One region of the Bradyrhizobium vignae genome, then DNA from elsewhere that is predicted to be linked to it. Evidence: riboswitches for the same ligand, from Rfam matches in the RefSeq annotation. Region 1 holds a riboswitch; the other holds the start of a gene.
What was found. A riboswitch is a leader RNA that binds a small molecule or an ion and turns the genes downstream of it on or off. The one in region 1 is predicted to bind glycine.

Region 1 (8,661 bases):
GCCCTGGCCGATCAGCGAGGTGAAGACCTGGTTCTGGGCTGCGAGCTCGGCCATATGCGCGATCGCCTCGGTTTCGCTGAGCGGCTTGCCGAGATCGAGCGGCGATGCCTGCCGGATCGAGGCCGGCAGCGTCTCCGCCATCAGCGCATCGACGCTCTTGGCGCCGACCGTTTCGAGCATTGCGGTGACATCGCGCACTGAGGGGCCGATGTGGCGGCGAACGAAACTGGCGGCGGTGTCGCCATTGGATTTGCGGTGCGCGGTCATCATGGGTCCTCGCTAGGAGTTGCTGTCATGCCCCGCGAAGGCGGGGCATCCAGTAAACGCAGGCGTTTCGGCTAGGGCCGATGGGCCGCGGCGTACTGGATCACCCGCCTTCGCGGGTGATGACACTGAGAATGAGGTTAGAGTTCTCGTCATCTCACGCCGTATGCGCCTTGTAGGCGGCTTCATCCATGAGGCCGCCGAGCTCGCTTTTGTCGGCGATCCTGATCTTGAAGAACCAGGCCGCGCCTTGCGCGTCCGAGTTCACCAGCGCCGGTTCGGCGGCCAGCGCCTCGTTGGTCTCGAGCACTTCGCCGGTAACAGGTGCGTAGACGTCGGAGGCGGCCTTGACCGATTCCACGACGGCGGCGGCTTCGGCCTTCTTCAGCGCGCGGCCGACCTTGGGCAGTTCGACGAACACGACGTCGCCGAGCTGCTGCTGCGCGTAATCGGTGATGCCGACCGTGGCGGTATCGCCGTCGATGGCGAGCCATTCGTGGTCGGAGGTGTACAGCGTCGTGGTCATTGTCTCGTCCTCAGCGTTTGTAGGTGTTTTTCACGAAAGGCATGGCGGCGACTGCGAGCGGCAGTCGCTGGCCGCGCACCTCGGCGAAGAGTTTTGTGCCGAGCGCGGCGAGGCTCGCAGGCACGTAGCCCATCGCGACCGGCGCGCTCAGGCTCGGGCCGAAACCGCCCGAGGTGACTTGTCCGATGGGCTCGCCGCCCGCAGCGTCGGCAAAAAGTAGCGCGCCCTCGCGCACCGGCGCGCGGCCCAGGGCGAGCAGTCCGACGCGGCGGCGGGGCGCGCCGCCATCGAAATGGGCGAGGATCTTCTCTGCGCCGGGAAAACCGCCGGCGCGCGTCCCGCCGCTGCGGCGGCTCTTCTGTACCGACCATTCCAGCGCGGCTTCGACCGGCGTGGTCGCGGTGTCGATGTCGTGGCCGTACAGGCAGAGCCCGGCTTCCAGCCGCAGGCTGTCGCGGGCGCCCAGGCCGATCGGCAGCACGTCCGGATTATCCAGCAGCATCTTGGCGAGGCGTTCGGCATCGGCGGCGGGAACCGAGATCTCAAAACCGTCCTCGCCGGTGTAGCCGGAACGCGAGACGAAGCACTTGATGCCGGCAACCTCATGCGGACCGGCGTCCATGAACTTCATCGCCGGGGCCTCTGCACAGAATTTCGCCAGCACCGTTTCCGCCTTCGGGCCCTGCAGCGCGATCAGCGCGCGGCCTTCCAGCGAATCGATGATGCAGTCGCCAGAGAGATTCGCGCGCAGATGCGCCTCGTCCTCAGCCTTGCAGGCGGCGTTGACGACCAGGAACAGGTGATCGCCGAAATTGGCGACCATGAGGTCGTCGAGAATGCCGCCATCGTCATTGGTGAACTGGGCATAGCGCTGCCGCCCCGCGGCGATCGCCACGATATCCTGCGGCACCAGCCGCTCCAGCGCGCGGGCGGCGTCCTCGATCCTCCCGGATTTCGGCCGGAGCGCGATCTGGCCCATATGGGAGACGTCGAACAGGCCGGCGGAGGCCCGGGTATGAAGGTGCTCCTTCAGGACGCCCGCGGGGTACTGCACGGGCATGTCATAGCCCGCGAACGGCACCATCTTGCCGCCCAGGGACACATGGAGGCTGTGGAGGGGTGTACGTTTCAGGGAGTCTTGGTTATTCGCTAGCATGTAAGGGGCCCTCGGCGGTTCCCGGGGAGGATTCCCCGATGGACACCGGTCGAAGCCCCATCTGTCGCTGTGCCTGAGAGTATTATCCCGTCGGCGGACGCAGTCCGGGTCTTATGCCCGTCGGCGCCTCTTTCCAGATGCTGTCAAAGCCACGCGGTCCTTTTGCCTGAGAGTTTCCGGGGCGGTTGCTCCTTCGGCGCCGGCACCAGTGCCGGTCTCTCCCGACGTGGCCGTACGATACAGATGGGTAGAGACCACAGGCCGGCCAAGCCTGTCAACGCGACTTCTGTGCCTTTCAACGGGATTGCGCGCCTGCGGCAACCCTCTGATCTCCTTGCACAGTTTCTGGACAGCGAAGCTGGCCTTGTCTAAAAGCGCTTTGGCCCGCAGATATCAGCCTTAATTTCCGGTTTGGACGGCGGCAGCGGGCCCAAGCATACCCGATTGGATGAACATGAGCGGCGTCAACGAGATCAGGTCGACCTTTCTGAACTTCTTTGCCGAGAACGGCCACGAGGTCGTGCCGTCCTCGCCACTCGTGCCGCGCAACGACCCGACCTTGATGTTCACCAATGCCGGCATGGTGCAGTTCAAGAACGTCTTCACCGGCGTCGAGAAGCGCCCCTATCAGCGCGCCACCACCTCGCAGAAATGCGTGCGCGCCGGCGGCAAGCACAACGACCTCGACAATGTCGGCTACACCGCGCGCCATCTCACCTTCTTCGAGATGCTCGGCAATTTCTCGTTCGGCGACTATTTCAAGGAGCGCGCGATCGAGCTCGCCTGGAAGCTGATCACCTCCGAGTTCGGGCTGAAGAAGGACAAGCTGCTCGTCACGGTCTATCACACCGACGATGAGGCGGCGGGCCTGTGGAAGAAGATCGCGGGCTTCGCCGACGACCGCATCATCCGTATCCCGACTTCGGACAATTTCTGGGCGATGGGCGACACCGGGCCGTGCGGCCCTTGCTCGGAGATCTTCATCGACCGCGGCGAGCACATCTGGGGCGGGCCTCCGGGCTCGCCGGAGGAGGACGGCGATCGCTTCCTCGAATTCTGGAATCTCGTGTTCATGCAATACGAGCAGGTGACGAAGGAGGAGCGCGTGGATCTGCCGCGTCCCTCGATCGACACCGGCATGGGCCTGGAGCGCATGGCCTGCATCCTCCAGGGCGTCGAGAGCGTGTTCGAGACCGACCTGTTCCGTAACCTGATCGACGCGACCGCGTCCGCGCTGGGCAGCGGACCGACCGAGCAGAATGCGGCCTCGTTCCGCGTCATCGCCGACCACTTGCGCTCCTCGGCCTTCCTCGTCTCCGACGGCGTGCTGCCTTCGAACGAGGGCCGCGGCTACGTGCTGCGCCGGATCATGCGGCGGGCGATGCGCCATGCGCAGCTGCTGGGTGCGAAAGAGCCCTTGATGCACCGGCTGGTCTGGGCGCTGGTGCGCGAGATGGGCCAGGCTTACCCCGAGCTGATGCGCGCGGAGAAGCTGATCGAGGAAACGCTGCGGCTGGAAGAGACGCGCTTCCGCAAGACGCTGTCGCGCGGCTTGGCCATCCTCGATGAGAAGAGCGCAGGTCTGAAAAAGGGCGACATGTTCGACGGCGACGTCGCCTTCACGCTGTACGACACCTATGGCTTCCCGCTCGATCTGACGCAGGACGCGCTGAAGTCGCGCGGCATCGGCGTCGACCAGGCTTCGTTCAACGACGCCATGGAGCGCCAGAAGGCCAAGGCGCGCGAGTCCTGGAAGGGGTCTGGTGAAGCGGCTTCCGAGGCAATCTGGTTCCCGCTGCGTGAGAAGCTCGGCGCCACCGAATTTCTGGGCTACGAGACCGAGAGCGCCGAGGGCGTCGTCTCCGCCCTGGTCAAGGACGGCCAGGAGGTTGCCAGCCTCAAAGCCGGCGAGACGGGTTCGATCGTGCTCAACCAGACGCCGTTCTATGCGGAGTCCGGTGGTCAGGTCGGCGACACCGGCGTGCTGACGGGCGAGGGCGGCCTCAAATTCCGCGTCACCGACACGCAGAAGAAGCTCGGCGATCTCTTCGTTCACATCGGCGCGGTCGAGAGTGGAGAGCTGAAGCTCGGCGCTGCGCTGCAGCTCGAGGTCGATCATTCGCGCCGCTCCTCGATCCGCGCGCATCACTCGGCGACGCATCTGATCCACGAGGCGCTGCGCCAGGTGCTCGGCGACCACATCGCCCAGCGCGGCTCGCTGGTCGCACCCGACCGGCTGCGCTTCGACTTCGTGCATCCGAAGCCGATCACGGCCGAGGAGCTCGCTCGCGTCGAGGATATCGCCAATGACGTGGTGCTGGAGAACGACGAGGTCACCACTCGCGTGATGGGCGTCGACGAGGCGCGGGAGGCGGGAGCGCGCGCGCTGTTCGGCGAAAAGTATGGTGACGAGGTCCGCGTCGTCTCGATGGGCAAGACCGCGCGCGAGCGCGGCGCCAACGCGCTCGGCTGGTCGGTCGAGCTCTGCGGCGGCACCCATGTGAGGCGCACCGGCGACATCGGCCTGATCACGCTGACCAGCGAGAGCGCGGTCGCCTCCGGCGTGCGCCGCATCGAGGCGCTGACCGGCAATTATGCGCGCAGGCACGCCAACGAGACCATGGCGCTGGCGAAGACCGCGGCGAACGAGCTGCGCACCTCCCTCGACGACGTGCCGGCGCGCATCGCCGCGCTGATGGAGGAGCGCAAGAAGCTGGAGCGCGAGCTCTCCGACGCCCGCAAGAAGCTGGCGATGGGCGGTGGCGCTGCCGCCGCCAGCAATGGCGCTGCCGCGGGCGTGCGCGAGGTCGGCGACGTCAAGCTGATGGCGCGCGCCGTCGAGGGCATCGAGATGAAGGATCTCAAGAGCCTTGCCGATGACGGCAAGAAGCAGCTCGGCTCGGGGGTCGTCGCCATCGTCGGCGTCACCGAGGACGGCAAGGCCGGTGTCGTGGTCGGCGTCACGCAAGACCTCACCGCGCGCTTCAACGCCGTGAACCTCGTGCGCATCGCGTCCGAAGCGCTCGGCGGCAAGGGCGGCGGTGGCCGGCCCGACATGGCCCAGGCCGGCGGCCCCGATGGGGCCAAGGCGGCCGCGGCGCTGTCGGCGATCGAAAAAGCGATGGCGGGCGCTTAAAGCCTCATGTCCACCGTTCCGCGAGGACGTGGGCTTCGCGATCCGAACTTACGGGATCGCCTCTACGAATTGCTGGAGCACGATCCGCTGGCCTATTCGGTCGGGTCGCGCTTCATCCAGCTGATCATCGGCGTGGTCGTGCTCAATGTAGCCGCGATGATCCTCGCCTCGGTGCCGGAGCTCGACGCCCGGTTTGGCGCGCTGTTCGCAGGCATCTCCATCCTGTCCGTGCTCGTGTTCGCGCTGGAATATGCGGCGCGGCTGTGGACGGTGGCGGGGCATACCCAAGGCAGAGGATCGGCGCTGTCCGACCGGCTGGGCTATGCCTTTTCTGCGCTCGGCATCATTGATCTCATGGCGTTCCTGCCAGCGGGAATCGTGCTCGCGACCGGCCGGCACGCGACGCTGGCAGCCCTCGGCGTGCTGCCGTTCTTCAAGCTGATCCGTTATTCGCCGGCGATGCGCTCGCTGCTCGCCGCGGTGCATGCCGAGCGGCGGGCGCTGATCGGCTGCATCGTCATCCTGATCGGCGCGGTGCTGACCTTCGCCTCGCTGCTCTATGCCATCGAGCGCGACGTGCAGCCGGACAAGCTCGGCACCATCCCGCAGGCGATGTGGTGGGCGATCGTAACGCTCGGCACCGTCGGCTACGGCGACGTCGTGCCGCTGACGCCGCTCGGCAAGTTCATCTCCACCTTCGCCATCATCTCGGGCTTCGCCATGATCGCGCTGCCGGTCGCGATCATCTCGACCGCATTCGCGGAAGAGGTGAAGCGGCGCGATTTCGTCGTCACCTGGGGCATGCTGGCGCGGGTGCCGCTGTTCTCGCATCTGGCGGCCGCGGAGATCGCCGACATCATGCGGCTCTTGCGGGCGCGCACCATCGAGCAGGGCGAGATTCTGGTGCGACGGGGCGATCCGGCGTCGTCGATGTATTTCATTACCGCCGGCGAGGTCGAGATCGCGCTGCCGAGCCAGCATGTGCGGCTATCCGACGGCACCTTCTTCGGCGAGATCGCGCTGCTGCACAAAACCAAACGCAGCGGCACGGTGACGGCGACGCGCAAGACGCGCCTGCTGGTGCTCGATGCCCAGGATTTTCACGCCCTGATCGCGCGCATGCCGACGCTAGCCGCCCACGTCCACACCACTGCCAAGGCAAGGCTTGCCGACAGCGGCGATCTCGCGCTCGCCGAGCTGGCGCAGGCGGAGAAGGAAGGCGGGGGACGCAGCGAATAGCTTCGCTGCACTCCTATCAGCTGAGAACGGCGATGCTCGCCAGTGTCCGTCATTGCGAGGAGCGCGCGACAAGATTGCAAGGCAATCTTGTCGCTGAAGCGACGAAGCAAATCCAGACTGTTTCCCCGGAGGGATCCTGGATTGCTTCGCTTCGCTCGCAATGACAGCGTGCAGGCGGCTTACGCCGCCAGCGCCTTGGTCAGGTTCTCGGCGACTTTATCGAGGAAGCCGGTGGTCGAGAGCCAGCGCTGGTCGGCGCCGACCAGGAGCGCGAGGTCCTTGGTCATGTAACCGGCCTCGACGGTGTCGACGCAGACCTTCTCCAGCGTGGCCGCGAACTTGGCAAGCTCGGGGTTGTTGTCGAGCTTGGCGCGGTGGGCGAGGCCACGGGTCCAGGCGAAGATCGAGGCGATCGAGTTGGTCGAAGTCTCCTTGCCCTTCTGGTGCTCGCGGTAATGGCGGGTCACCGTGCCGTGGGCGGCTTCGGCCTCGACAGTCTTGCCGTCGGGGGTGAGCAGCACCGAGGTCATCAGGCCGAGCGAGCCGTAGCCCTGCGCGACCGTGTCGGACTGCACGTCGCCGTCGTAGTTCTTACAGGCCCAGACATAGCCGCCGGACCATTTCAGCGCCGAGGCGACCATGTCGTCGATCAGGCGGTGCTCGTAAGTGAGGCCCTTGGCGTCGAATTCCTTCTTGAACTCGCGGTCGAAGATGTCCTGGAAGATGTCCTTGAAGCGCCCGTCGTAGACCTTGAGGATGGTGTTCTTGGTCGACAGGTAAACCGGGTAATTGCGGAGCAGGCCGTAATTGAAGGAGGCGCGGGCGAAGTCGATGATGGAGTCGTCGAGATTGTACATCTCCATGGCGACGCCGGCGCCGGGGGCCTTGAACACTTCCTTCTCGATCACGGTGCCGTCCTCGCCGACGAACTTCAACGAGAGGGTACCCTTGCCCGGGAACTTGATGTCGGTGGCGCGGTACTGGTCGCCATAGGCGTGGCGGCCGATGATGATCGGCTTGGTCCAGCCGGGAACCAGGCGCGGCACGTTCTTGCAGATGATCGGCTCGCGGAAGATCACGCCGCCGAGGATGTTGCGGATGGTGCCGTTCGGCGACTTCCACATCTGCTTGAGATTGAACTCCTTCACCCGGGCTTCATCGGGGGTGATGGTGGCGCACTTGACGCCGACACCGACCTTCTTGATCGCCTCGGCGGCGTCGATCGTGACCTGATCGTTGGTGTGATCGCGGTACTCCATGCCCAGGTCGAAATAGAGCAGCTCGACATCCAGGAACGGGTTGATCAACTTGTCCTTGATGTACTGCCAGATGATCCGGGTCATCTCGTCGCCATCGAGCTCGACGACGGGATTGGATACCTTGATTTTTGCCATGATCGGGGAAGCCTCTTGGGAACGGCGCTTTTGTTGCGCCACGGGAATATCCGCCGCCTCTTAGCACCTGATAGCAGCGGGCGAAAGCCAAGGGATTATGCACTTTTAGCTCATCCAGCTTCCCCAGACGGGGAGCGGGGGCGGCGGGCAGGGACGAGGTTTCAGACGAGATTCAAAAGTCGAATCCAACCCGTTATTTCCCTTGAGAATTTTGTCAGGACAGGCAAACGACAGACCGCGAGGGCGGCCCGGTGCTGGGGACCGCTTGAATCAATTCCTCAGGTGGCCTTGCCAAGGCCTTGAGAGACAGTGTGAAAGCGAAGCGAGATGTCGGGGACTGACAAGAGCAAGGCGGGCCTTTCCCTCGACGGTCCCATCGTCATCCTGGTCGAGCCGCAGCTCGGCGAAAACATCGGCATGGCCGCACGCGCCATGGGCAACTTCGCCCTCGGGCGCTTACGCATCGTCAACCCCCGGGACGGCTGGCCCAACATCGCGGCCCAGCGGGCGGCGGCCGGCGCCGACCACATCCTGGAAAAGGTCGAATTGTTCGGCACGGTGCAAGAGGCGGTCGCCGATCTCGACCTGCTGTTCGCCACCACCGCACGCCCCCACGACCAGGCCAAGCCGGTGGTCGGGCCGGAGGCCGCAGCTAGCGAGATCGCTGGGCACCTCGCGACCGGCGGCAGGGCCGGCATTCTGTTCGGCCGCGAGCGCTGGGGGCTGACCAATGAGGAGGTCGGGCTCTCCAACCGTATCATCACCTTCCCGGTCAATCCGGGCTTTGCCTCGCTCAATCTCGCCCAGGCGGTGCTGCTGGTCGGCTATGAATGGTTCAAGCAGGCGACCTCGGGCGCGCTGCCGCACGCCATGCCTGAAAGATCCGAGCGCGCCTCCCAGCACCAGATGCAGGCCTTCTTCGACAATCTCGTGCGCGAGCTCGACA
Region 2 (8,661 bases), 140 kb from region 1:
CAGCAGGCCCATCGTGGTGAGCGAGGTCACCGACTTGCCCGAGCCGCTTTCGCCGACGAGACACAGCGTCTCGCGCTCGCGCACCTGGATCGAGATGCCGTCGATGATGTTGGCGCCCTTCGGCTTCTTGCCGACGGAGACGACGAGGTTGTTGATGTCGAGAACGAGTTTGGTCATCAGGTCACTCCGTCGTCATTGCGAGGAGCCCGCGACAAGATTGCAGAGCAATTCTGCGCTGGCGACGAAGCAAATCCAGAATGTTTCCGCGGAGGCAGACTGGATTGCTTCGCTTCGCTCGCAATGACGGAACAAGGGGATGGGCCGGGGAAACAAATCACTTGCCCTCCCGCTGCTTCATGCGGGGATCGAGGGCGTCACGCGCGGCGTCGCCGATCAGGTTGATGCTGAGGATGGCGATCGAGAGCAAGAGGCCCGGCCAGAAGATCAGCGACGGCTTGATCTGGAAGTACTGGCGACCCTCGGCCATGATGTTGCCCCAGGTCGGCGTCTCCGGCGAGATGCCGGCGCCGAGGAAGGAGAGGATAGCCTCGGTGAGGATCGCGCTTGCACAGACATAGGTGCCCTGGACGATCAGCGGCGCGATCGTGTTCGGCATCAGATGCCGCCACATGATCTTCGGCAGGCTCGAGCCGACCGAGATCGCGGCCTCGACGTAAGGCTCCTCGCGCGCCGACAGCACGACGGAGCGGACCAGGCGCGCCACGCGCGGGATCTCGGGAATGGTGATCGCGATCAGCACGGTCCAGAGGCTGGCGCCGGAGAGCGAGACCACGGCGATCGCGAGCAGGATGCTCGGCATCGCCATCAGGCCATCCATCACGCGCATCAGGACGGAATCGATCAGCTTGAAGAAGCCGGAGACGAGGCCGATCGCGAGCCCGATGGCGATCGACAGGATCGCCGAACCGATGCCGATCAGAAGCGAGATGCGGCCGCCATAGATCACGCGCGACAACAGGTCGCGTCCGTAAGCGTCGGTGCCGAGCAGGAATTGCGCCGAGGACGGCTTCAATCGCTGCGACGGCGCGAGCTGGATCGGATCATGCGGCGCGATCAGCGGCGCGACGATCGAGACCACCACGATCAGGGCGAGCAGGACCGTCGCCGTGGCGATGATCGGCGTCGAGGTGAGGAATCCGAAGCGCGGCCGCAGTGGCGACGTGATCGGAATGGACGACTGGGGAAGGGTATCGACCGACATGTGTGTTCTTATCCTTGCCTCAGTACCGGATCCGGGGATCGAGCAGGGTGTAGGCGACGTCGATGAGGAGATTGACGACGACATAGATCAGCGACGTCAGCAGGATCATCGCCTGGATCACCGGATAGTCGCGCGCCAGCACCGCATCGACGGTGAGGCGGCCGATGCCGGGGATGTTGAACACGCTCTCGGTGACGACGACACCGGAGATCAGCAGCGCAAAGCCGGTGCCGATCACGGTGATCACCGGCACGGCGGCGTTGCGCAGCGCATGCCGCATCATCACGGCAACCTCGTTGATGCCTTTCGCACGCGCCGTTCGCACGTAATCCTCGCCGAGCACGTCGAGCATCGCCGCGCGCGTCATGCGCGCGATCAACGCGATGTAGATGAAGGACAATGCGCAGGTCGGCAGGATGATACGCTCGAAGAACGGCCCGAAGCCGTTCGAGATGCTGCGGAAGCCCTGCACCGGCACCCAGCGCAAATCGATCGCGAAGATCTCGATCAGGACATATCCGACCACGAACACCGGGACCGAGAAGCCCAGGACCGACAGGCCCATCACGAAACGGTCGATCCAGGTGCCGTGCTTCCACGCCGCGATCACGCCCAGCGGGACTGCGACGATCACGGCGAGGACGATGGTCGACAGCGCGATCGAGATCGACGGCTCGACGCGCTGGCCGATCATCTTCATCACCGGCAGGTTGGAGATCAGCGAGGTTCCGAGGTCGCCGTGCAGCAGCTTGTTCACCCAGGTGATGAACTGCACGATCAGCGGCTCGTTGAGGCCGAGCGAGGCGCGGATGCGCTCGAGCCGTTCCGGCGTCGCGTTGTCGCCGGCGAGGATCGCGGCGGGATCGCCGGGCGTCAGCCGCAGCAGCAGGAACACGAACAGAGCGACGACGCCCATCACGGGCACCGCGGCCAGAACGCGGCGAATAAGATAACCCAGCATGCACCTATCTCCGGCTGCGGAACTTGTGGCGCCTCGAGGCGCCCGGGAATTCTGTCGTGTCTATCATGCCTATCACTTGGACTGAAAAGGCTGCCCGGAGACGCCATCCTCTTGGGGCAAATTGTGTGCCAAGGGCTGCGCTGTAGCAAGAGGCCGGCATGTCCCCGGCATCGGCCACTCAGGATGCATGTCGCAGTTCATGCTCACCCCTAAGTGAAGGCACGGTCGGCGGCGCATTGAGCCCGCGCCAGCCGTCGATGGTCTGGGCAATTATCTGCGCCGTCGCCGCCGACAAAGTCCAGCCGAGATGGCCATGGCCGGTGTTGAAGAACACGCCCGGTATCCGTCCCGCGCGCACCACCGGCATCATGTTCGGCATCATCGGGCGCAGCCCGGCCCAGGGCACGACGCGCGACGTTTCGACGGCGGGGAAGTTGCTGCGCACCCAGTCGATCAGCGGCTGCACGCGGTCGGCGCGGATGTCGCGATTGAAATCGTTGAACTCGGCGGTGCCGGCGACGCGAAAGCGATCGGCCCCGAGCCGGCTGGTGACGATCTTGGCGGCCTCGTCGAGCAGGCTCACGGTCGGGGTGGCGTTGCGGCTCTCGGCGGTGTCGAGCTGCACGGTGATCGAGTAGCCTTTCACCGGATAGACGTTGACGCGCTCGTCGAGCAGGGCGGCGAAATGACGGCTCGCAACGCCCGCGCAGACCACGACGCCGTCCGCCTTCAGCATGCCGCGTTGAGGCGCGTCAGCATCGCTCGTCGCGAGATCGGCCCAGCCGATGACAAAGCCGCTGCCGGCCCGTGCGATCGAATCGATGTTGGCCTCATGAATGAAGGTCGCACCACGCCGCTTGCAGGCTTCCGCCAGCCCGCGGGTGAACTTGTGGATATCGCCGGTCGCATCCGACGGCGTGAAGAAGCCGCCATAATAGTCCTTCCGCAGTGTCGGCTCGATCGCGCGGATTTCCTCCGGCGTCACCGGGCGGCGGTCGAGGCCACCTTCCTGCAGTAGCGCATTGACGCGCAGACCGGATTCAAAGCCGGCCTTGTCACGATAGATGTGGAGGATGCCGCGGCGCTCGAGATCGAAGTCGACGCCTTCGCGCGCCGCGATCTCGAACAGATGCTTGCGGGCTTCGATCGCCAGCCGCGTGGTCTCGATGGTATTGGCGCGGTAGTTGCCGATATTGGCGACGAACTCGCTCATCCACGAATATTTGTGCCAGTTCGGCCACGGGTTCATCAGCAGCGGCGCATCGCGCCGGAACATCCAGCGCAGGCCCTTCAGGATCGTCGCGGTAGAGTTCCACACCTCGGCATTGCTGGCGGAGAGCTGTCCGCCGTTCGCAAACGAGGTTTCCATTGCGGCATAGCGGTGCTTGTCGAGCACCGTCACCTTGTAACCGCGTTCCAGCAGGGCATAGGCGGTCGTTACGCCGGTGATGCCGGCGCCGATGATGGCGATATGAGTCATGATGAAGTCGGGGCTCCCGTGAGTTAGAGATGGCTGACCGCCGGCTCGAAAGCCGTTGGCGGCGCCCCATCTGTCACGGTTACCTGAGAGCTTGATCCGGCGCGGACCTCGGAAGGTCAGCCTCGGACTATCCCCTTCGGTGGACGTCACGATGATCAAATCGTGCCGTCTCTCTCCAGATCGTCCTGTCGATACAGTCCTTTTGCCTGAGAGTTTCCGGGGCGGTTGCTCCGTCGGCGCCGTAACGAAAGCAGCATGCCTTCGTTGCGATCTCTCCCGCATCGTCGCGTGGACAAGCCGAGCAGTACGATACGCCTCATTTTTGGACAAGGCTAAATTTCGACCGCGATTGCCAATGCATTGTGCAGTGCGAAGTTGATTCAATTTACTCCAGCGTTGCCAGCAGTCCCGCCATCAGGCGGCCGCGCTCGACCAGGCTGTCGACCTCGATGAACTCCTCGAGCGTGTGGCCATTGCCGCCGCGCACGCCGAGGCCGTCGAGTGTCGGGATGCCCATTGCGCCGGTGAAGTTGCCGTCGGAACCGCCGCCGGAGCTCGCATGCGGTAATTCCGCGCCGAGGGATTTGGCGATGCCGCGCGCCTTTTCGTACAGCGCCATGGTGCCGGCATCCGGCTCCCACACCGGCCGCGTCACGCCGCGCGTCACCTTGAAGGTGACGTCGTTGGTGGTGCCGGACAGCGCCAGCATCCGCTCGACGCCGCGGTCGAGATCGGCCTGGCGCTTGGCCATCGACAGCGCTTCGCCGGTGGCTGTCGTGGCAACGCAATTGACCCATTGTCCGCCATGCACGACGCCGACCGAGAAGGTGCAGTCCTCCGTCGTCATCGCATCGATCGCAAGAATTTGCCGCGCCATCTCGCGAATTGCCGAGCGTCCTGCCGACAAGGTTGCGCCGGCGTGGCTCGGCCGTCCCGTCGCTTCGAGATTGAAGCGTGCGATGGCGTAACGTCCGGTGGTGACGCCGTTGTCGGCGCGGCCGGGCTCCGGCACCAGCACGTATTTGTTGCGTGCGGCTTCGGCCTCGATGATGTCGCGCGTGGAGGGCGTGCCGACTTCCTCATCCGGCGTGAACAGCACGGTGATCGGCAGCGGCGTCGTGAACGAGGCGCGCGCCAGCTGGCGGATCGCTTCCAGCGAGAGATAGTTGCCGCCCTTCATGTCGTAGATGCCGGGGCCGTAGCATTTGTCGCCCTCGCGCCGCCATTTCAGCTTCTCGATGGTGCCGACCGGATGAACGGTATCCATGTGTCCGGCGATCAGGATTCCCGGCTCGCCCTGCTTCGGATGGGGAAAGCGCGCGCGGATGACGCCGCCAAAGCCCTGGCGGCCGGCGATGCGCTCGATCGTAGCACCCATGATCGCCATGTCCCGCGCTGCGATATCGAGCATGCGGTTCACTGCGTTCGCGTCCCAGGTCGGGCTCTCGCATTCCACCCAGGTGCGCAGGCCCTCGAGCATGGCCTCGGAATCGAAGGGAAGATTGGCTGGATTCATCTCAATGTCTCTCAAGCTGCGAAGATGGAACGCGCATTGCATCGGCGCGGGGCAGGACAGCGGAGAGCGTTGTAGAGCCAAACTGATCTTTGTGGAGCCCGTGCGCGCGCCGCGAGGGCTTGCGACGAAACCGGATTGACGCGCTCAACACTGTCTGCAAGTCTCGAAAAGATAAAGGCATTGCATGAGGTTAGTTCGCCCAACGAACGAACCGCATGCTCAACCAATAACCTGCCTTTGAACAGTTTCACGTCAGGAGAACCCTCTATGTTCCACTTCACGCGCCGGGGGGCTCGCGCATTCGCCTCCAAACTTGCGCTGACGGTCGTCGCGCTTTCGACTGCGCTGGCTTCGCCAGTGTTGGCGGCCGGCAAGACCCTCACGGCGGTGATGCATTCGGATCTGCGCATCATCGACCCGATCTTCACCACGGCCTACATCACGCGTGACCATGGCTACATGGTCTACGACACGCTGGTCGCCCCGGATTCGAATTTCAAGATCCAGCCGCAGATGGCGGACTGGAAGATCTCCGATGACAAGCTCACCTACACCTTCACCCTGCGCGATGGCCTGAAGTGGCATGACGGTGCGCCGGTGACGGCGGAGGACTGCGTCGCCTCGCTGAAGCGCTGGGCTGCGGTCGACGGCATGGGCCAGAAGCTCATGGACTTCACCGCGAGCCTCGAGGCGACCGACGCCAAGACCATCACGCTGAAGCTGAAGGAACCCTACGGCCTCGTCCTCGACTCCATCGGCAAGCCGTCCTCGCGCGTCGCCTTCATGATGCCGAAGCGTCTCGCCGAGACGCCGCCGGACAAGCAGATCCCCGAGCAGATCGGCTCGGGTCCCTTCAAGTTCGTGCAGGGCGAATTCCAGCCCGGCGTGAAGGCGGTCTATGTCAAGAACACCGACTACGTGCCGCGCAAGGAGCCGGCGAGCTGGACCTCCGGCGGCAAGGTGGTGAAGGTGGACCGCGTCGAGTGGATCACCATGCCGGACTCGCAGACCGCGGTGAACGCGCTGCAGTCGGGCGACATCGATTTCATGGAAAATCTGCCATACGACATGCTGCCGGTGCTGGAAGCGAACAAGGAGCTCACGATCGAGGTCTCCAATAAGTTCGGTTTCCAGACCCTCGGCCGCATGAACTTCCTCTATCCGCCGTTCGACAACGTGAAGGTGCGCCGCGCTGCCTTGCTGGCGATGAACCAGAAGGACGTTCTCGACGCGCTGGTCGGAAACCCGAAATATCAGAAGATCTGTGGTGCCTTCTTCGTGTGCGACACGCCGCTCGCAACCGAGGTCGGTGCCGAGACCCTCGTGAAGGGCAACGGCATGGCCGAAGCGAAGAAGGCGCTCGCCGAATCCGGCTATGACGGCACGCCGGTCGTGATCATGGCACCTGGCGACGTCACGACGCTGAAGGCGCAGCCGATCGTTGCGGCCCAGCTGCTGCGCGAGGCCGGCTTCAAGGTCGACCTGCAGGCGACCGATTGGCAGACCGTGGTGAGCCGTCGCGCCAGCCAGAAGCCGCCGAAGGAGGGGGGCTGGAACATGTTCTTCACCAACTGGGTCGCGGCCGACGTCTCCAACCCGATCGCCAATCTCTCGATCGGCGGCCAGGGCAAGAAGGGCGGCTGGTTCGGCTGGGCGGAGGATGCCAAGATCGAGCAGCTCAAGGATGCGTTCGTCCGCGCAGCCTCGCTCGACGAGCAGAAGAAGATCGCGGCCGACATCCAGAAGGAAGCCTATGAGCAGGTGATCTATATCCCGCTCGGGCAGTACCTGCTGCCGAGCGGCTGGCGCAAATCGCTGACCGGCGTGCTCGACGGTCCGGCGACGCCGCTGTTCTGGAACATCGACAAGTCGGAATAGGGCGAGAACCCCTCTCGCGGCCTTCGGCCGGACCCTCGCACGGCGCCGCTGTCATCAGCGGCGCCGTTGCCGTTTGATGGCCTTGCGCTGGTTGAAAGGCGGCGCCCTTTAACTTTTTCAATTGCTAATCGTTGCTATTTGTTTCCAAGCTGAAATAGATGCTGCGTCTTCGCGTATCATTTTTTCAGATTTGCTTCCCGTGCCGATCGATTTTGCATTCCAGGCGATGGCCGAACGGTCCGATCGCGCGCCGGCGCCCTGGCGCCGGCCCTTCCTGCGCTGGCTCGACGCCGTCGAGGCTGGCTGGGCCGTACCGCTTCTCATCGCCTGCTTTATCGTGGTCTGGACCCTCTATCTCGCTATCGCCTATGCCGGCGGCGGCCTTCATCCCGATACGCTCGAAGCCTGGACGCTGGGCCGCAATTTCGCTTTCGGCTATCACAAGCATCCGCCGTTGATGGGGTGGGTGACGGCGGCGTGGACCTCGGTGTTTCCGCTCAGCGACTGGTCGTTGCAATTGATGGCGATGGCCAATGCCGGGCTCGCGCTGTTCTTCGTCGATCTGATCTCGCGGCAGTTCGTGACCGGACACAAGCGCATCCTGGTGCTCCTGCTCCTGATGCTGACGCCGGCCTACCAATTTCATGCCCAGCGCTTCAATGCCAATTCGGTGCTGCTGGCGACCTGGCCGCTGGCGACCTGGTGCTTTCTGCGCGCGTTCGAGACGCGCGCCTGGCCGTGGGCGATCGCGGCGGGATGCACGACCGCGCTGGCGATGGTCGGCAAATATTATTCGATCTTTCTCGTCGTGAGCTTCGCGTTTGCCGCGCTGGCGCACCCGGCGCGCCGCGCCTATTTCAGCTCCGCTTCGCCATGGATCTCGGTCGTCGTCGGGCTCGCGGCGCTGTCGCCCCACCTCTACTGGCTCGCGACCACGGGCGCGTCGACCTTCACCTACGCACTGGCGCATGCCAACGGCAACGTCTCGAGCTCACTCGGCGAGGCGAGCAACTTTGTGCTGGGGTTGGCCGCCGCGATGAGCCTATCGGCCTTGCTCTGGGTGCTGATCGCGGGAACGCGCTTGAAGCAGTTTACAGCCGACTTCGCGGCCATGAGCCCGGGCCTGCGGTTACTGTTCTACGTCACGATCGGTACGATCGTGCTGCCGGTGCTGACGTCGCTTGTGTGGGGCACCGATCTGCCGTCGCTGTGGGCCTTGCAGGGGCTGTTCCTGTTCGCCGTTCTCGTGGTCTGCGGCACGAGCTATCCGATCGAGCGTTTCCACACCGTGAACCTCACGGTGATCGTTGCCGGCGCTGCGCTTGCCGCCGTCCTGATCGCGGCGCCGATCCATGCCATCTATCGCAACAAGCACGGCTATGAAGAGGGCCGGAACTTTTACGCGCAGGCGGCCGGCGAGTTGACGCGCGAGTGGCGCGAGCAGACCGCTGAGCCGCTGAGTGCGGTCAGCGGCGACGACGCGCTTGCCTTCGCGACGGCGTTCTACAGTCCCGACCATCCGCATTACGCACGGCCGTTCGAGTACCAATACACTTGGGGTCTGCCGCACCAGACGACGCTGGACCGCGGCTGGGCCGCACTCT

Region 2: linked by a shared signal. The riboswitch ahead of BRAD3257_RS15715 (D-amino acid dehydrogenase) and the one ahead of gcvT (glycine cleavage system aminomethyltransferase GcvT) in region 1 are both predicted to bind glycine.

The regions. Positions count from the first base shown of each region.
Region 1 is NZ_LS398110.1:3,127,028-3,135,688, forward strand. Features, by position in the region: gene gcvP (aminomethyl-transferring glycine dehydrogenase) at 1-267, opposite strand, end outside; gene gcvH (glycine cleavage system protein GcvH) at 422-790, opposite strand; gene gcvT (glycine cleavage system aminomethyltransferase GcvT) at 801-1,946, opposite strand; glycine riboswitch at 2,092-2,180, opposite strand; gene alaS (alanine--tRNA ligase) at 2,401-5,082, shown strand; gene BRAD3257_RS15035 (cyclic nucleotide-gated ion channel) at 5,089-6,321, shown strand; gene BRAD3257_RS15040 (NADP-dependent isocitrate dehydrogenase) at 6,501-7,715, opposite strand; gene BRAD3257_RS15045 (TrmJ/YjtD family RNA methyltransferase) at 8,043-8,661, shown strand, end outside.
Region 2 is NZ_LS398110.1:3,265,637-3,274,297, forward strand. Features, by position in the region: gene BRAD3257_RS15700 (ABC transporter ATP-binding protein) at 1-177, opposite strand, end outside; gene BRAD3257_RS15705 (ABC transporter permease) at 335-1,222, opposite strand; gene BRAD3257_RS15710 (ABC transporter permease) at 1,242-2,183, opposite strand; gene BRAD3257_RS15715 (D-amino acid dehydrogenase) at 2,362-3,663, opposite strand; glycine riboswitch at 3,732-3,844, opposite strand; glycine riboswitch at 3,848-3,952, opposite strand; gene BRAD3257_RS15720 (M20/M25/M40 family metallo-hydrolase) at 4,049-5,179, opposite strand; gene BRAD3257_RS15725 (ABC transporter substrate-binding protein) at 5,447-7,057, shown strand; gene BRAD3257_RS15730 (glycosyltransferase family 39 protein) at 7,284-8,661, shown strand, end outside.